3 regions of the Yersinia hibernica genome follow, and region 2 is predicted to be linked to each of the others. Evidence: predicted binding sites of a transcription regulator. Region 2 holds the regulator's gene; each other region holds the start of a gene.

Region 1 (6,219 bases), on a different replicon from region 2:
ACACCTTTCCTATCCCTTCTTTATTAATGCGGTCGATAACGTTCATCAACTGCTCACTGTTGACCCTTGGCGGTTGTTCGTCAAACATGTCTATCTGACCAGGGCGGCTACAAAAGTCGTTCAGGATGATCCCCGCTTTCTGGTAGCGATAGCCATCACGCCAGATGTGATCCAGTGCTCTCATCGATGCCGCCACAATATCTCGTGTGTCCTGAGTGGCCAGCATTAATCGATGATTGGCATTGTTGCTGTAAAACGGTTCATTCGAATACGGACTGGTACGAATAAAGACGCTGATATAACGGCAATATTGCCGTTCCTGCCGCAGTTTTTCTGCCGCTCGCTCCGCGTACTGGCACACCGCCTGACGCATATCCTGCAAGGTTGTGATACGTTCCCCAAAACTCCGGCTGCATATGATTTGCTGTTTAGCGGGGAGTGCATCGATAGAGATACAGGGTGTGCCATTAAGCTCCCTCACGGTTCGCTCAACGACAACACCCAATGTTTTCTTTATCAGCTGAAGGTTGGCGTCAGCCAGTTGCAACGCCGTTTCTATGCCCATCGTCTTGAGTTTGATACTTAGCTGGCGACCAATGCCCCAGACGTCCTCGACCGGTAAAAGGGCCATCAACTTGCGTTGCCTCTCTCTGTCTGACAAGTCAACAACACCGCCGGTAGCAGGCCATTTTTTCGCACCGTGATTGGCGAGTTTGGCCAGAGTAAGAGTCTGGCCGATGCCGATCCCGGACAATAAGCCGGTTTGTTGAAATACGGTATCTCGTACACGCTTTCCGTAACTGGCCAGCGGTTCACAATGTTCGATACCATCAATCATCAAAAATGCTTCATCGATACTGTAAATCATCATCGATGCGGCCATCGATTCCAAAATAACCATGGTTCTGGCACTGAGATCTCCGTACAGCGCATAATTTGAGCTAAAACACGTGACTTGATGACGCTCTATCAGTGCTTTTATCTGAAAGTAGGGTGCTCCCCGTTTAATCCCCAGTTGCTTGGCTTCTTTGTTGGCCGATACGCAGTTCCCGTCATTATTACTCAGACAGATAACCGGTTTCCCCTTAAGATCCGGCCGGAAAAGTTGCTCCACACTGGGGTACATAGAATTAATGTCACAGAGCAGGAACATACGCACCTCACTTAAAGGTATGAATGGCGTGCATGACAACGCCAAAAATATCCAGATCATCGGGGTTAACATAGATTGGGCTGTAAGCGGGATTCATGGGTTGAAGGCTGAGTCGGGGATGAAGACTCAGCCTCTTAACCGTGAATTCGCCTTCGATGGCGGCGATCACAATATCGCCATGCGCCGGTTTCACCGCTTTATCAACAACCAGCAGATCCCCTGAAAGAATGCCCGCTTCCGTCATGGATTCACCTTCAGCCCGTACAAAATAGGTAGCGCTGGGATGACGAATACATAAGTCATTTAAATCTAATGTTTTTTCTATGTAGTCGGAGGCGGGGGAGGGATACCCAGCCAGGCACATTTCACCAAAAAGGGGGATCTGAAGGTGAGATCCTGTTTGCGCTGCAATGATTTCTGCTTTCATGATTAACCCAATATAACTGTAATTATATACAGTAATATTGATCGGAATATTCTAGGGGTGCAAGTAGGCAGTGTCGTATTTTTCCTAGTGTCCTGTTTTGCGGTTGGAAATAGTTTCCTTTGGTCTTATCCACAGAATCGGTGGGTAACTCTGTGGAGGAAAAAAGGATATTTGGCCGTCCGGGCGGGCTTGTCATGTCGGGTGACCGAATACATTCATGCCGGTTAGCCTCTTCATTCACTTTTTAATCGTGCGTTTTAGACGACGATCAAGCCAAAAGACATGACAAACCTGTACCAGGTGGCCCCCAAAAGGCTCCCCGCCCGTAAACGGTCGAGTCGTCACCTGCACTTCAGCGGTCCCGCGCCGGTGGCGCAGTCCAGCTTCCGCAGAGCCCCACAAGTGTGTCTCTGTCCTGTCGGATAACAAGCGATCCTGAACGTCAACATCACGCTTGCAGATGGCCGATGACCATCGCCGCTTCCCACTAATGACGCCCCGTCGTTCCGCCGTGTCGGGTGTGTTCATGCTCGCCTACCACTCAGTGCGCTATCCCCCGATAAGTTCTTTCGCGGAGGGCTGTTCGTAGCACCGTCGCCGTTCATAAAACAAGGGAGGGTAAACGCCGCCAGCGGCCCCTTGTTTTATGCCCATCGCTGTCGCTACTTCGCCCTTTGCCGCGACTGAACTCACCGAGAGATAGGATTAACCACTGAGAGGGGAAAAGCAGCATGAACACACAGAACGTCAACGTCAAAACCGCCACGCCAAAATCTTCCGAAAGATATGGGGAAGGACAAAACAATCACGCTAAAAAAAGGGGGGTATTACGTCAGGCGTTAGAGGATGCAAGCGAAGAGGTCGCGATCGCGGAAGAAGTACACGCCCATTATGGCGATCCGTTTGGTTTTAAGGATGTTGTCCATTATTGGCTATCGGGTTTTTTCAGCAGTTTCAAAAAGCAGTAATAGGTGCCGGACGGTTGGACGTCCGGCAGACACAAATCAAAACCGAGAGGTATTAACCATGTCAGTAACAGAGTCTAAAGTAAAATCAGTCAAGAAATCCACCCGTAAAGCGCCAACGGCCGCAAATGATGCACAGGCATTGGCTCAGGTGCTGGAACAGACACCCATAGAGTATGTTCCGTTGTCCCGTCTGGTCAAATCGCCACTGAATGTGCGCCTTATTCCCTATTCTGTTGAGAGCGTCACCAGCCTTGCCAATACGATTGTGTCTATTGGGTTGTTGCAAAATTTGGTGGCGCACGATCTTGATAGCGGTCTGATTGGCGTTGCCGCAGGGGGCCGTCGTTTGGCTGCGCTCAATATGTTGGTTGAACGAGGGGAATATCAGCCTGATACACCGGTTGCCGTTAAACGTGTACCGGAAGCACTGGCGGTTGCCGCCTCCATGACAGAAAACGGCGAACGTAAGGAGATGCACCCCGCCGAGCAGATTGTTGGGTTCCGTTCACTGGCAGACGAGGGGAAGACACCGGCACAAATTGGTGACTTGCTGGGCTATAGCTCACGTCATGTACAACGTGGTCTGAAACTCGCCCATCTGGCCCCTGCTTTGTTAGAGGCACTGGCAAAAGACGAAATCACCCTCGAAAAGTGTCAGATTCTGGCACTGGAAGACAGTCAGGAACGACAGGTGGATGTATGGGAACAGGCACAACACGTATTCGGGAGATCACCACAGAATTACCAACTGCGAAATTTGATCACCGAGCAGGAAGTGAGCATTAAAAATAACCAGAAGTTTGCTTTTGTCGGGAGTGATGAACTGGCGGCGGCGGGGGCGGTTGTTCGTACCGACTTATTCAGTGATGAAAATGAGGGCTGGATTGACCGCGCCTTACTTGATCGTCTGACACTTGAAAAGTTGGACGCTATCGCGGTGACTATTCAGGAATGTGAAGGCTGGTCATGGTGTGCTCACCAAATGGATCCTATCGGCAATTGGGGCGAGGATGCGCGTCAATATCAGTTAATGTCAGAACCCACGCCAGTCTATACCGAATCGGAGCAATCCCATATTGACACCTTGACGGCGGCGCTGGAAGACACTGAAACCTACGATGATGAAAATGACATTCAGCAACAAATTGAAGATGTTGAGTCTGCTGCCTCCATACGTGGATGGACGGCAGAGCAGAAAGCGCAAAGCGGCGTCGTGGTGTCATTTGATGGCGGTGATTTGACGTTTCAGCGCGGTGTTATCTTACGTGGAAATATCGCTCAGACGGAGACACCGCAAAACAACCTTGCACAAATCTCACCGAAGCCAAAAGGGTTGTCGTCAGCATTAGTCAGTAGTTTATCCTCCGAACGCACGTTAGCGGTCATGGCGGCATTGGTACAAAATCCAGCGGTGGCATTAGCACTACATACTCACTCAATGGCCCTCAAGGTGTTCTTTGGTCAGTACGCCAGTTCCGTTCTAAAAACCAGTATGGACATCAAACGGCACACGTTATTGAGTAACGCACCGGCCTCGGAAGAGGGGGAAGCGAATCGTGTGCTGGAAAATCTGCATAACCAATGGGAGGCCCGTTTACCCGAAAATTGGCAACTGGATTTTTCGTGGTTGCTGACATGGGAGCAAGCCGAAGTGATCGCACTGCTGGCCTATTGTGTCGGTCAGTCACTCGATGGCGTGGTGTGTCATGCGAATTCTGGCGGCAAAATCGGCAATGAGCTGGTATCCGTTGAGAACGCGCTGGAATTTGATCTGCGTGACTGGTGGCAACCGACCAAGGAAAACTACTTTGGGCGAATCAGTAAAGAACAAATGAGCGAGGCATTAAACGCCATCGGAAAAGCGCCGCAAGCCGCCTCCGTGCTCAAAATGAAAAAGGGTGATGCAGCCCATTTAGCGGCGGCTGAAATAGCACAAACTCGCTGGGTGCCGGAATGTTTGCTCCCGCCGGATGAAACCGCTCCTCTCTCTTCCACTGATGAATCAGCCGCTGCCTAATCGGAGATGTCGCCCGAAAGGGCGGCATAACACCATGACCCAAGAAGAAAAATTCACATTATTGAAGCTGCAAGCCTTTACCTCGACCGACTTTGAGCAGTACCGCGAACGGGGCGACGTTTTTCGTCAAACCTTGTCCAGTGCCGTCATCGCCTGTTTGTCATTGCCGGAATACTGGGGTGTTGATTGCGAGTTTCGACAAGAGTGGGGCGGCGAATATCCGGTTCATCTACGCCTGAATTGCAAGATGGCCCCGACAACCCCGATTGAGTTAGTCAGTCCAAGCCATGAATCCCCTTACTGGTATGGGCGGCTGTGGTTTAACGGCGGTGAGTCAGTGGCATGGTTCTACAGCAGTGATTGTTTTGAGCCTGATGCTATCAGAACGGTGCTGGATACGTTGGCAGAATACATTCATGCCGGTTATACGCAGCCAAATGAATTGGCGGTGGCGTTACGGCGGGGAGGGCATGTCGTATGATCCCAACCAATATGTCACTTGTTCCCGTCAACGCATACCAACGTGCTGCCATACAAGCCATCATGGCGGTAGAAGAAAAGAGACAGCGGGGCAGGCGATTAGGCCAATATCCCTACGCACGCGAACTCTTTCGTTATCTCTGTGGGACTAAAGGGAAAATATTGGCCTCGGATGTGCGCAGGGCCGCCAGTAATTATGACCCCAAAAATCGGGGAGGACCGCCAAAGGCGCAATTTGTCAGGGCACTGGATATCCTTATTGGGAGTCGAGGAGAGATGTGTTCACTGCCCCTTTTAACCAGCGATGGATATTTGTTTTTCCCCGAAGTGCGTTATCGCCTGCGTGAACGCCAATATCGCCAGTGGGACGTCAAAGCGGCACGCAAGGCCAATAACATCACTCGTGAGCGCCAGAAAAAACGTCGGCGTTACCAAACACAAGTCGCGCAAGCTGAAATTGACTTAGCATTTATCACGATCAGCGAGTTATCGGCGTGGTACGAACGGCAAGCAAAACGAGGCATCAATGATGATGACTTGTTTGACATGGTGCTGGCACGGGGGCTGCGGTTTGTGAATATGGACAGGGCATCTTGGTACGGTACGACGGATTTAGGCTGGCTTTTGGCGGATATTCGCGCCGAACTGACGGGAGGGCGCGCGGTTGAGCTGTGGCTGGATTCGTTGATGCGCCCCAATAAATTAGGGAGGCCGCATGGTCGGTAAATTGGGTGAATGGCGCTATTCCTTGCGTTGGTGCTTGCCCCATCTGCCCAGTCCCAGAGGGAAAATATTGATGTCTGAGGTGGTGCCTGCGGGTGATCCAACGCCCGCCAGTATTATGGCCTTGTTTGTCCCCGGTAGCGGATATGCAGTGTGTATTGATTTTCTGGATATTCGTCCGATAAAACGGTGGACGCCAGAGCGTAAGGCACAAGTCCGACAGCGTAATATGCGGCGTAGGATCATGAATGTTGCGCCGCTCTTGGCTGATGAGCTGATTGCTCGTGAGCTAGCCGCCAGACCGGAATACTTCAACGGCCAATAAGTTCCAAGGCTGCTGTGGCTTCGCCACGGCGGCCATATCACTGATTCAATGCTGTTATCACTCAATCTAAAAAGAATGTATCAATACTTCGCTGGCGAATACGGTTGCTTGTCCTCAACGTTCTTG
Region 2 (6,219 bases):
TTATAATAATCAGATTAGGGTTTGGTGTGAGATAGTTATCGAGTGTTTCACCTAAGGAGAGTGCGGCATAATAACCTTTGGTTCTTTTATCATAGACTTTATTAATATGGGCGCTCGTCAGGTTCAGCAATCTAAAATACTCTATTTTAACATCGGTACTAATGCTAGGTATTGGGTATATCACAACCACCCGATGCCCTAAAGAAAGTAGTCTATTAATGTTCTCAGCAAGAGATTCCCATACTAACTTTTCACCAATAATAGGCATGCCGCTCGCTTTTTCCTCACCCTCTTGCACCAATTTAACATCTTTAAATTGAGCATAATTCGCGGCAATTAGAAATGTTTTTTTATTAGTGAAATCATTAATCACCTGCCAACGTTGACGATTAATTTCAGGGCACTCAGGGGCAGTACCAAACCATAATTTTTCAGAGACAAATGAACATTGCTCATATGTTAAGGATATAATACCATGACCTTTTTCCGCTAATTCACTCTGTAACGCATATTCGAATGATGCGGCATAACTATCACCCAGCACAACCCAGCTTTCATCACCAAACCTACATGCTTCTAGAGGGCTTCTATTTGCGCAGTCAATTGTTTTTTCATCAGATAGATAATTCTTACCTTCAGAGTTCCCCTTTAGACGCCTAAATTCAGGGACTTTAAAATCCTCATACATTTTTTTAGCTAAAGGCGACATGAAAGTTTCGGTCTGATCAGATGAACTATTTTTAGCTAATATGAAAACTGAAAACACAATTAAAATAATCGGCGATACAGTAATAACGACCAATTTCCAGCGAGATAACTGTTTTGTCCTAAAGGGTTTTTCAATCAAATAGAACGATAACACAGAAATAACCATTGACAGTAAAATCAACAAGATGGATGTAAAAGTATTGATTTCACCTATTTTAATTCTATAAAAAACAAATAATGGCTGATGCCAAAGATAGATAGAATAAGATATCGCCCCAATGAAAATCATTGGTTTAAGTGATAAAAAATTAGATGCTACACCCTTCTCACGAGAGAACAATATTATTAAACAAGTCCCTAGAACAGGTATTAATGTAATAACAGATGGATGTAGCATACTATCATCAACAAACAAAATGGATAAAATAATTAAAACAAACCCTACGACTGGTAATGTTTTATAATGAATTTTGCTAATGTTAAGTTTGTTTTCTAAAGTAATAATAGCAACAATACTTCCCGCCATCAGCTCCCACATTCTACTCGGTAACATATAGAACGCGAAGTTGGGTTGGCGATAGGCTAAAATGTTAGATAACACCAATGAAAGCAAAAAAAGTGAAAATATTATAGTCAGTTTTTTATCTTTAAATCTCTTACATAACCAAAGACATAAAAAAGGGAAAATCAGATAAAATTGCCACTCAACAGACAAACTCCAAGTATGCAGCAATGGTTTATATTCACTGGAATCTGATACATAAGTATCTTCACCAAAAAAGTATAAATTAGACACGAAAAACAAAGATGCCAATAGGGTTTTTACATAAATAACAAGGCTATCAGGTAATAAAAAATAAAAAGCCAAAACAGAAGAAACTAATAAAACAGCAATCATCGCTGGTAATATTCTTTTTATTCGTCTAATAAAAAAACTTTTAAAGAAAAAACACCAGCATTCATCTGCGTAAAAATTATTGTCGTTATCAAGTATCCCGATAATACAAAAAATATATCTACGCCAAGAAAACCACCCTTGAATACCTCATAGCCAAAAAGAGAAAATTTAACGTGATATAAAAGCACGGATATCACTGCAACAGCCCTTAAGCCATCTAACTCTGCCCTGTATTTGGTGATATCAGAAGACATTTTCATCTCTGTAAAAAATTAGTTTATTTATTTTCCCATAGCAAAAGTAATTTTGCAATATACGAACAATGGTACATGGTAAAATACCATTACTTTGAGTCAGTAATGCATACTTATCTTTATTTGCGAGGGCTTTAAAACTGCTAAAAAGTTTTACTTTAAATTCACTTAACCCCAAAATTGACACCAGCGTTTTAATCACAGAATCTATCAATAAAGGGATATTGAGCAACAGGTTAATATGATAAAATCTGTTCCATTCAAACGCTGCGGGATGAAACCATGAACTCAACCAACCAGGAAAAGCTGCTTGCTCAGGCTGAGAGCCTGTGCCAACAACGTAACGTCCGGCTGACACCGCAACGTCTTGAAGTATTACGCCTCATGGCGCAACAGCCCGGCGCAATCAGCGCTTATGATTTGTTAGACTTGCTCCGTGTTTCCGAGCCGCAAGCTAAACCGCCAACGGTCTACCGCGCATTAGATTTTTTGCTCGAACAAGGGTTTATTCACCGAGTAGAGTCAGCTAACAGCTATGTGTTGTGCCATCATTTTGAAGAGCCAACTCATACCTCCGCACTCTTTATCTGCGATCGCTGCAAGATTGTGACTGAACGCCCGACTGTAGGTATTGAAGAAGCACTGGCACAGTTAGCAAAACAGTCTGGTTTTACATTGCGCCATAGCGTGGTGGAAGCCCATGGCTTATGCACTAAATGTGGGGAGGTTGAAGCATGTGAAAGCCACGATCATTGTGATCATGACCATTCTATTGTGATGAAAAAAAAATAAATATCTGGCGATAAAGGTCAGCCCGTTATCAATATAGTAATAATACAGTAATAGGTTGAATTAGAATATGCGTTAAATAACACTGCCATGATAATAAATAGAAGGTACCACAGGACACGTCCTTGTGTCTTATCGATATTAGATTAGGACTAAATAGAATACTTTCCATTATTAACATCACTATGTAATAACGTATATTCTATGAAATGAAAGACCCAATATAATTTATATCGACATCAATTAAATTCCTTTTTAAGGCTGTTACCAGCGGTATTTGCTGTGGTCTTCCCAAGCTTTAACTTCTTTCTCGGCTTGCTCTTTCTGATAGCCGTATTTCTCTTGGATCTTACCTACTAGTTGGTCGCGCTTACCTTCAATAACGGTTAGGTCATCGTCAGTCAGTTTGCCCCATTTCTCTTTAATTTTACCTTTGAACTGCTTCCAGTTACCGTCAGCTTGATCTTTATTCATAATAACTCCGCTATCTTGGAATAAGTTAATTCGGTACGATAAACATTCTTTATAAAACTAATATTTTCTTAAATTAGTCACTCACAGTCTTAATTTAAATTAAGCATGATTATTTTATTTACCGTATAAATAACTATAGCAGAGGATATTAATAACTGAAGGAAAACCAATGTTACTGGTCGCAATGATGACCATAAGTGAATAACGAAACCATATTATATTCAGTTAAAACAGTAGGTAATAACGTATTATCGGATTGTTCTCAATATAAAGTGAATTAACAGAACAGAAGGTTATATGAACAATATACCCTCTAAATAAAGAGGGTATACATCAACAACTAGAATCAGATCCAGTCGCCATTGCGGATGACACCAACAGCCAGTCCTTCAATGGTGAAACTTTGTTCACGCAGATCGACAATAATCGGCTGGAACTCGCTATTTTCAGGAAGAAGCTGCACGATATTACCTTGTTTTTTCAAGCGTTTTACTGTGACTTCATCATCAATTCGCGCGACAACCACTTGTCCGTTACGCACATCTTGCGTTTTATGCACCGCCAGTAGGTCACCATCCAGAATACCGATATCTCTCATCGACATCCCATTAACCCGCAGTAGGAAATCTGCGCTTGGCTTAAACATGGAAGGGTCGACTTTGTAGTGCCCTTCAATATGTTGCTGTGCCAGCAAGGGTTCACCTGCTGCAACCCGGCCAATCAACGGTAGGCCATCTTCTTCTTCCATCAGTAAACGAATACCGCGGGAAGCGCCAGAAACAATCTCAATAACACCCTTGCGGGCCAATGCTTTTAAATGCTCTTCAGCGGCGTTAGGAGAGCGGAATCCCAGACGCTGCGCAATTTCGGCACGGGTCGGCGGCATGCCAGTTTGCGATAGGTGATCGCGCACCAGGTCATAAACCTCTTGCTGTCTGGTCGTAAGTGCTTTCATTTCGCCCCCTGTTTGTTTATACAGTCTTGCTGTGAGTATATACAGGTAAACCTGTATTGGGAACCAAAGAGTGAATAAAAACAGGGATTAATCACAGCTTATTTTTATTGTGTTGCTCACCGTGCCCAAAGCCACGATATTTCAGCCACACAACTAGCCCACATGTTGCCAGAGCACCGTTATCCAGATAAAAAGCGCCAGCAGGATAGCGAGAAACACAGCGGCAGACCCCATATCTTTGGCACGGCCTGAAAGTTCATGGAATTCACTGCCGATGCGATCAACTACTGCTTCAATGGCACTATTGATGACTTCAATAATGATCACTAACGCGACACTGCCAATCAATAAAATGCGCGCTAAAGCATCTACATCTAGCCAGAAGGCCAGTATGATAGCGACGATGGCAGCTACTGATTCTTGGCGAAATGCGGCTTCGTTTTTCCAGGCAGCACTGAGGCCTTTCATCGAATAACCGGCCGCTTTATAGATTCGGGTAAGCCCTGTTGATTGATTCGCCATGTTTTATTGCCTTTATCTTAAGTTAATGATGAGCTTTGCCGCTTTCTGTTATCTTATCACCACAGATCTCAAAACCAGTTTCTGGTATCCTTGCGACGAATTGCTAACAAGAGGCTTCATGTCGTTATGTCAGGTTGGCGTAAAATATATTATAAGTTACTGAATTTACCACTTAAACTGTTGGTAAAAAGCAAGGTTATTCCGGCAGATCCTGTGACTGAGTTAGGGTTAGACCCTTCTCGTCCTATTCTGTACGTTTTGCCTTACAATTCTAAGGCTGATTTGCTGACTTTGCGAGCGCAGTGTCAGGCGCAGGATCTGCCCGACCCATTGATTCCATTGGAAATCGATGCCGTGCAACTGCCGAGTCATGTGTTTATCGATAATGGCCCTCGAGTCTTTCGTTATTACGCACCTAAGCAAGAGTCGGTCAAGCTGTTCCACGATTATCTAGATCTGCACCGCAATAATCCGGAGCTGGACATTCAAATGTTGCCGGTTTCCGTGATGTTTGGTCGTTCGCCAGGGCGTGAAGGCCATGGTACGCCGCATCTGCGTGTGCTGAATGGTGTGCAGAAATTCTTTGCCGTATTGTGGCTGGGCCGCGATAGCTTTGTGCGTTTCTCGACCACGGTTTCATTGCGTCGGATGGCCAGTGAGCATGGCACCGATAAAACGATAGCCCATAAGCTGGCGCGCGTGGCGCGGATGCACTTCTCCCGTCAACGTCTGGCCGCTGTCGGCCCGAGCTTGCCAGATCGCCAAGACCTCTTCAAAAAGCTGTTGGCTTCCAAGGCGATTGAAAAAGCCGTGGCGGATGAAGCACGTACCAAGAAAATCTCCCATGAAAAAGCGCAGCAAAATGCGATTACGCTAATGGAAGAGATCGCCGCAGACTTCTCTTATGAAGCCGTGCGTCTGTCTGACAGGGTATTGAGCTGGACGTGGAACCGTTTGTATCAGGGTATTAATGTCCATAATGCAGAGCGCGTACGGCAGTTAGCGCAAGATGGCCATGAGATAGTCTATGTGCCTTGCCATCGCAGCCATATGGATTACCTGCTGCTCTCTTACGTGCTTTATCATCAAGGGCTTGTACCGCCACATATTGCTGCCGGTATTAACCTTAACTTCTGGCCTGCCGGCCCGATTTTCCGCCGTTTAGGGGCTTTCTTTATCCGCCGTACCTTTAAAGGCAACAAACTCTACTCAACCGTGTTCCGCGAATATCTGGGCGAATTATTCACCCGCGGCTATTCCGTCGAGTATTTTGTTGAAGGTGGGCGCTCACGAACCGGCCGCCTGCTAGAACCGAAAACCGGCACGCTGTCGATGACGATTCAAGCCATGTTACGTGGCGGTTCGCGGCCCATCACGCTGGTGCCAATTTATATTGGCTACGAGCATGTGATGGAAGTGGGTACTTACGCCAAAGAGCTGCGAGGAGCCACCAAAGAGAAAGAAAACCTGTTGCAGATGTTGCGTGGCCTGCGCAAGTTGCGCAATCTGGGTCAGGGCTATGTCAACTTTGGTGAGCCAATCCCGCTGACCACTTATCTGAACACCAATGTACCGCAATGGCGGGATGCGATTGATCCCATTGAAGCACAGCGCCCGAG
Region 3 (6,219 bases), 1.8 Mb from region 2:
TCCGCTACAGCGATGTATTGTTTCGTTTTCAGCGTTTATTAAGCATGCAAGCCAGAGCCTGCATGCAACTTTCGCAATCTATTCTAATGAGGCAGAAATACCAGCATGACCCGCGTTTTGAACGTGCATTTACATTCTTAGATGCTGCACTGGCTAGGGAATTGGCCCAAAATGAGAATGTGCCACAAGTTAAAGCACTTTCACATTTACTCAAAAACTTACGCGCTATTGATGCCCAATTGGCAGGGATTGAGTCAGAGCAAGTCTTAGCCCAAGACCCGCAACCTGAAAGCCGCTTATCTGATGACCGCATCACTGGATGGAGCGATATTAAGTTACGCATCAGCCGCCATCTGACACCGCAATCCGCACTCTTGCGCCATGCTGTTCGCATGTCCGTGGTGCTTTGTGTGGGTTATGCATTCATTCAATTCACCGGCATGCGCCATGGTTATTGGATTTTGCTGACCAGCCTTTTTGTTTGCCAACCCAACTATAATGCAACAAGACGCCGCCTGGCGCTGCGCATCATTGGCACTTTGGCGGGCATACTTATCGGGTTGCCCATCCTTTATTTCGTCCCCTCGATTGAGGGGCAACTCATCCTGATAGTCATTACTGGCGTACTCTTTTTTGCTTTCCGCAATGTTCAATATGCTCATGCAACAATGTTCATTACCTTACTGGTTTTGTTATGTTTTAACTTACTTGGCGAAGGGTTTGAGGTTGCTGCACCGCGCGTATTTGACACATTGCTCGGCTGTGCAATTGCTTGGGTTGCGGTCAGTTTTATCTGGCCGGACTGGAAGTTCCGCCAACTTCCGGCCGTAGTCCGTAAAACACTTAATGCAAACTGCCGTTATCTCGATGCTATCTTAGTGCAGTATTATCAAGGTAAAGATAATAGCCTGCCCTACCGTATCGCCCGCCGCGATGCTCATAATTGTGATGCAGAATTAGCGTCCGTCATTTCTAATATGTCCGCGGAGCCCAAAAATAATAAAGAAACTCAGGAGGCTGCGTTTCGTTTACTGTGCCTAAACCACACCATGCTGAGTTACATCTCCGCTCTAGGGGCTCATCGCGAAAAACTGACCAATACCACCACACTGAATTTACTCAACGATGCGATTTGCTATGTGGAAGGGACTCTTGAGCAAGAACAACCCGACCATGTAAAAATGGCGCAAGTATTGGCGAGTTTATCAACCCGGCTACAGAGTTGTAATCCTGAGCCGGAGAGCAAAGATCAGTTGGTTTTACAACAGATTGGCTTGTTACTTGAATTATTGCCTGAGCTCAGTGAACTGAATAAACGCATTGGCCAGGTGGGTTAATGGCACTCTGGGCCAATTGCTCAATGGCCCTTCTTTATGCTGTTTCATATTGTGTAATGATGATATCAGCCGGGCGGATATGCATTTCGAACCATTCCATAAGCTCACTGCGCATGACAAGAGGCAGCACAGCATAATGGTGACCGCTGATAGCCCCGGCAAGAGCCAACAGTACATTAAAGCCGAGCGAACATCTTAAAGTCCGTAACTTCAAATAACAGCGTTTAGCCCCCTCAAGTCGCAACGCTGCCACACTTGTAATTCCGGCTTTCCACAATAATCGCTCAAGGCTGGCACTGAGGTTAGGTAAATCTTTCAAACGCGCTGGAGGGCATTTTTTACTTAAAACCTCGGATTTAGCTCCTTGATACGCCAGTGTTGCAAAGTGACGTAATGCGAGGTCATCATCCCATAAAAACGCATCGACCCGATAATATCGCAATAATACCGGAAGCCCCCGTTTGGCATAAATAAGATTAGCCATCCCTCGATTACGAAAAAAATTCTCAATTAAGTCATTGGCCCGTAAATACAACTCCCCCTCCGAAACCACAGCAAACATAATGCCATTGGCTAATAGGCCATACCCACCAAATTGTGAGCGAACCGTGATTTGGCCTAAAAAATCAAAACGGCTTTGTGCTTGCATTATCTTGCTCTTAGATACGTTTTCCATCACTACTCCTTTAGTAAAAATCCGAATCAACGTCCCTATTTAGTTGCAATAAGTGTAAGAGGAACAACTAATTAGAAAATACGCAATATAGATAACTGAGCCAAACACAAAATCAGCTTTCACGTATTTACATCACAATAATGCGAAGCGTCTTGTAAAAATTTAGTTGATCTTCAGATAAACAGTGACTACTGTATATGCATACAGCACACTACAGGCGAGGTTCATAATGCGCACTCAATCACTAAAACCTTATAATGCTAATTATCATTCTCTTGTTACTCAGGATACCCCGACAAGAGTTGATGCCCCTACAGATAGTGGCCTTATCAGTGAACTGGTGTACAGTGAAAACCAACCTGCGGTTGCTCAGCTATTGCTTCCGTTATTACAACAGCTTGCTAAACAATCCCGATGGCTGCTGTGGCTAACCCCTGAACAAAAATTAAGTCGCTTATGGCTACAGCAGTCAGGTTTACCAATGACAAAAGTCGTGCAGGCGAGGCAGATAAATCCATTATCAACTGTGGATGCAATGGAAAAGGCATTATTGACGGGAAATTACAGTGTTGTTCTTGGTTGGTTACCAGAATTATCGGAGAATGACCGCATCAGATTGCGTATGGCGGCACAGTTTGGAAATGCTTATGGGTTTGTTATGCGTCCTTTGGATGACACAAAATCCGATCAAGGACAGTGCGCAACGTTAAAAATTCATTCTTCTTTGTATCATTAAGTAAATTTAGGATTTATCCCATGAATTATTACAATGTTTAGGACTTACTCCTGTAAAGTCGGCATAAAGCGAGTCAGAATGCGGCTTGCGGCAAAAAATAACGTCTAGGAAAAGTGCTATTTTATGGCTAAATCGTTAAAGATTATGCACAATTTTGCTTTTTTTTTCAGCCGGTTTATCACATCACACTTGTAACTTTCTCGCCACGTTGTAGACTTTACATCGCCAAGGTTGCTCTAAAACGCCAAATTATACTGGCAGCGTGATTAACGGGAGCGTTAAAACCTTGACGAAGAATTTTAACCAAGGGCTTAGCTTTTAAAGCTCATTGCCTATTTGGATGATAACGAGGCGTAAAATGAAAAAGACAGCTATCGCATTAGCAGTGGCACTGGCTGGTTTCGCTACAGTAGCGCAAGCCGCACCGAAAGATAACACTTGGTACACTGGTGGTAAACTGGGTTGGTCTCAGTATCAAAATACTGGTACTGGCGGTATCTATGGCGACCAAGGCAATGACGGTCCAACTCATAAAGACCAATTAGGTGCTGGTGCGTTCTTGGGTTACCAAGCAAACCAATACCTGGGCTTTGAATTGGGATACGACTGGCTTGGCCGTATGCCTTATAAAGGCGACGTTCGTAACGGCGACTTTAAAGCACAAGGCGTTCAGCTGGCTGCAAAACTGAGCTACCCAATTGCTCAGGACTTAGACCTGTACACCCGTCTGGGTGGTCTGGTTTGGCGTGCGGACTCAAGCGCGTTTAACGCCGCTTCTGGCGAGCGTCTGAACAACCATGACACCGGTGTTTCTCCATTAGTAGCTCTGGGTGCTGAGTACGCGTGGACTAAAAACTGGGCAACCCGTATGGAATACCAGTGGGTTAGCCAGATCGGTGATAAAGCTACCGTTGGTGCTCGTCCAGACAACGGCATGCTGAGCGTTGGTGTTTCTTACCGTTTCGGTCAAGATGATGCAGTTGCTCCAGTAGTTGCTCCAGCACCAGTTCCAGCTCCAGTTGTGGACACTAAGCGTTTCACTCTGAAATCTGACGTGCTGTTTGCTTTCAACAAAGCAACTTTGAAACCAGAAGGCCAGCAAGCTCTGGACCAACTGTATGCACAACTGAGCTCTATCGATCCTAAAGACGGTTCTGTAGTTGTTCTGGGCTTCGCTGACCGTATCGGTCAACCAGCTCCTAACTTAGCTCTGTCTCAGCGTCGTGCTGACAGCGTGCGTGATTACCTGGTTTCTAAAGGTATCCCTGCTGACAAAATCACCGCTCGCGGTGAAGGCCAAGCAAACCCAGTTACAGGCAACACCTGTGACAACGTGAAACCACGTGCTGCGCTGATTGAGTGCTTGGCACCAGATCGTCGCGTAGAGATCGAAGTTAAAGGCTACAAAGAAGTTGTAACTCAGCCACAGGCTTAAGTTTACTACTTTCGTAAAAAACCCCGCATTGCGGGGTTTTTTTTATCCTACCATTAAGAAAATCCGAGTCATCTTATATTTTCTTAATAACAATACTTCAGTAGCGTCAATATTGGTTCATAGCCACTCGAGTTACATCTCTTTGCCAAGAATATCTTGCAAGTCCTGTTTCAAAGACGACATCTGGCTCCTATATTTCTCTTTACGTTCGGCATCTTCAATTAACTGAACAACTGTCTCTGACAGCGTATTGCCTCGACGCCTTGCCAGTGCCGCCAAACGTTGCCACACCAGAAACTCCAGATCGATTGATTTCTTGCGAGTATGCTGATGCTCCGCATTGAAATGCCGCTTACGTCTGGCGCGGATAGTCTGCTTCATCCGATTAGCCAGTTGCACATTCATATGCACATCAATCCATTCCGCCACCTTCACAGGCTCACTTTCCAGCTTCATCAGTTGCTCTACAGCATCCTGAGCCGCACTGTTTTCTATATGGCGAGTAATGGCTTCACCTTCACGGTGTTTTTTAACCAAATACGCCCATTTCCAACCGCTTTCCAGATTTTCCAGTTGCTGATATTTCATCGTGAGCTCTTCAGTGACCGTGTAACTTAACTCAAGCATAACAGTTTTACGTAGAATTTCACCCTACTAAAAATGCATCATTAGTGTATTTTTTGTACGGAATATGGCTGATATCTTACTCCTTATCACCAACTGCCACTCTACGTATATGCAGTCTGCTTTATTCTTGTATAATCGCCCTTTCCCTTTTTGACGATTGCATCTATCACTTTGACCAATAACAGACTTGAATGGCAGTCACTGCTGCCGAACACAACGCCATATGAAGCGTTATTTGCTACTGCCTCCCAGTTGGAGCCTGTTCCTTTCGCGGCGATTCAACCCCGGCTTGAAAATGGAATGACATTATTTTGTCATCCACAATCACATCCGCGTTTTATGTTGATCAAAGCACAGGAAAGTACTGAGTATCTAGCATTGATCGCTCAAGCTGTTAAAGAGCTGCAACCTGAGGCCTCTACCTTGTTTGGTGGAGACTACCTCGTGCACGGGCATCAGGTGAGCTGGCAGCCAGCGCAACACGGTGACGAGCCGTTTGCGGCGATTTCGCGCTGTCTTTATCAGGAATGGGTTGAACCAGAACAGTTATTTGGTTGTGTCAGATGGCATAAAGATCAAATAAGCCTGCAACCCGGCTTGGTTCACCAGGCGAATGGTGGGGTATTAATCTTATCGGTACGGGCATTACAAGCTCAACCACTGATGTGGCTGCGTCTCAAACAGATGATTGCTCAGCAGCGCTTTGACTGGCTATCACCGGATGAAACCCGCCCTTTACCGGTGCATATCCCCTCAATGCCACTTGAGTTGCGTTTGATTCTGGTCGGAGATCGCCTAGGGCTGGGTGATTTCCATGATATGGAACCTGAATTGGGCGAATTGGCTATTTACGGTGAGTTCGAAGCCGAACTACCGCTAGTCGATATTGACGGTATGACGTTATGGTGCGGCTACATCAATACGCTTTTGCAGCAGAAACAGTTGCCTTCCTTATCAGCGGATGCTTGGCCAGTGCTGTTCCGCCAGGCGGTGCGTCACAGTGGCGACCAAGGTAGCCTGCCATTATGCCCACAATGGCTTACCCACCAGTTGGCTGAAGCCGCTTTATATGCCGAAGAAGACGCAATTACCGCCAATGCATTGGAAGTTGCTTTGAATGCCCGTGATTGGCGCAATAGCTACCTCGCCGAGCGGATGCAAGATGAAATTGAGCTCGGGCAGATTCTGGTTGAAACCGAAGGCCAAGTCGTCGGCCAGATTAATGGCTTGTCAGTATTAGAATATCCTGGTCATCCTTACGCCTTTGGTGAGCCGGCACGTATCAGTTGTGTTGTCCATTTAGGCGATGGTGAATTTGTTGATGTGGAACGTAAAGCCGAATTAGGCGGTAATATTCATGCGAAAGGCATGATGATTATGCAGGCTTTCTTGATTTCAGAGCTAGAAC

The links. The regulator LexA, encoded in region 2, represses DNA repair genes until DNA is damaged. The targets are predictions, from matches to a motif close to TNCTGTATGTACATACAGNA.
Positions count from the first base shown of each region.
Region 1: umuD (translesion error-prone DNA polymerase V autoproteolytic subunit) is a predicted target of LexA. The motif match lies at 1,595-1,614, and genes of this name have one in related genera.
Region 3: sulA (SOS-induced cell division inhibitor SulA) is a predicted target of LexA. The motif match lies at 2,203-2,222, and genes of this name have one in related genera.

Region 1 is NZ_CP032488.1:17,691-23,909, reverse strand. It holds gene umuC (translesion error-prone DNA polymerase V subunit UmuC) at 1-1,153, opposite strand, end outside; gene umuD (translesion error-prone DNA polymerase V autoproteolytic subunit) at 1,161-1,580, opposite strand; gene D5F51_RS22650 (hypothetical protein) at 2,312-2,548, shown strand; gene D5F51_RS22245 (ParB/RepB/Spo0J family partition protein) at 2,607-4,565, shown strand; gene D5F51_RS22240 (conjugation system SOS inhibitor PsiB family protein) at 4,600-5,046, shown strand; gene D5F51_RS22235 (plasmid SOS inhibition protein A) at 5,043-5,771, shown strand; gene D5F51_RS22230 (theronine dehydrogenase) at 5,761-6,093, shown strand.
Region 2 is NZ_CP032487.1:4,316,937-4,323,155, forward strand. It holds gene D5F51_RS20255 (acyltransferase family protein) at 1-1,606, opposite strand, end outside; gene D5F51_RS22845 (acyltransferase family protein) at 1,624-1,860, opposite strand; gene zur (zinc uptake transcriptional repressor Zur) at 2,143-2,652, shown strand; gene D5F51_RS20265 (CsbD family protein) at 2,914-3,123, opposite strand; gene lexA (transcriptional repressor LexA) at 3,470-4,078, opposite strand; gene D5F51_RS20275 (diacylglycerol kinase) at 4,232-4,600, opposite strand; gene plsB (glycerol-3-phosphate 1-O-acyltransferase PlsB) at 4,727-6,219, shown strand, end outside.
Region 3 is NZ_CP032487.1:1,342,653-1,348,871, reverse strand. It holds gene yccS (YccS family putative transporter) at 1-1,337, shown strand, start outside; gene D5F51_RS06235 (TfoX/Sxy family DNA transformation protein) at 1,372-2,013, opposite strand; gene sulA (SOS-induced cell division inhibitor SulA) at 2,243-2,749, shown strand; gene ompA (porin OmpA) at 3,108-4,184, shown strand; gene matP (macrodomain Ter protein MatP) at 4,317-4,772, opposite strand; gene D5F51_RS06215 (AAA family ATPase) at 4,983-6,219, shown strand, end outside.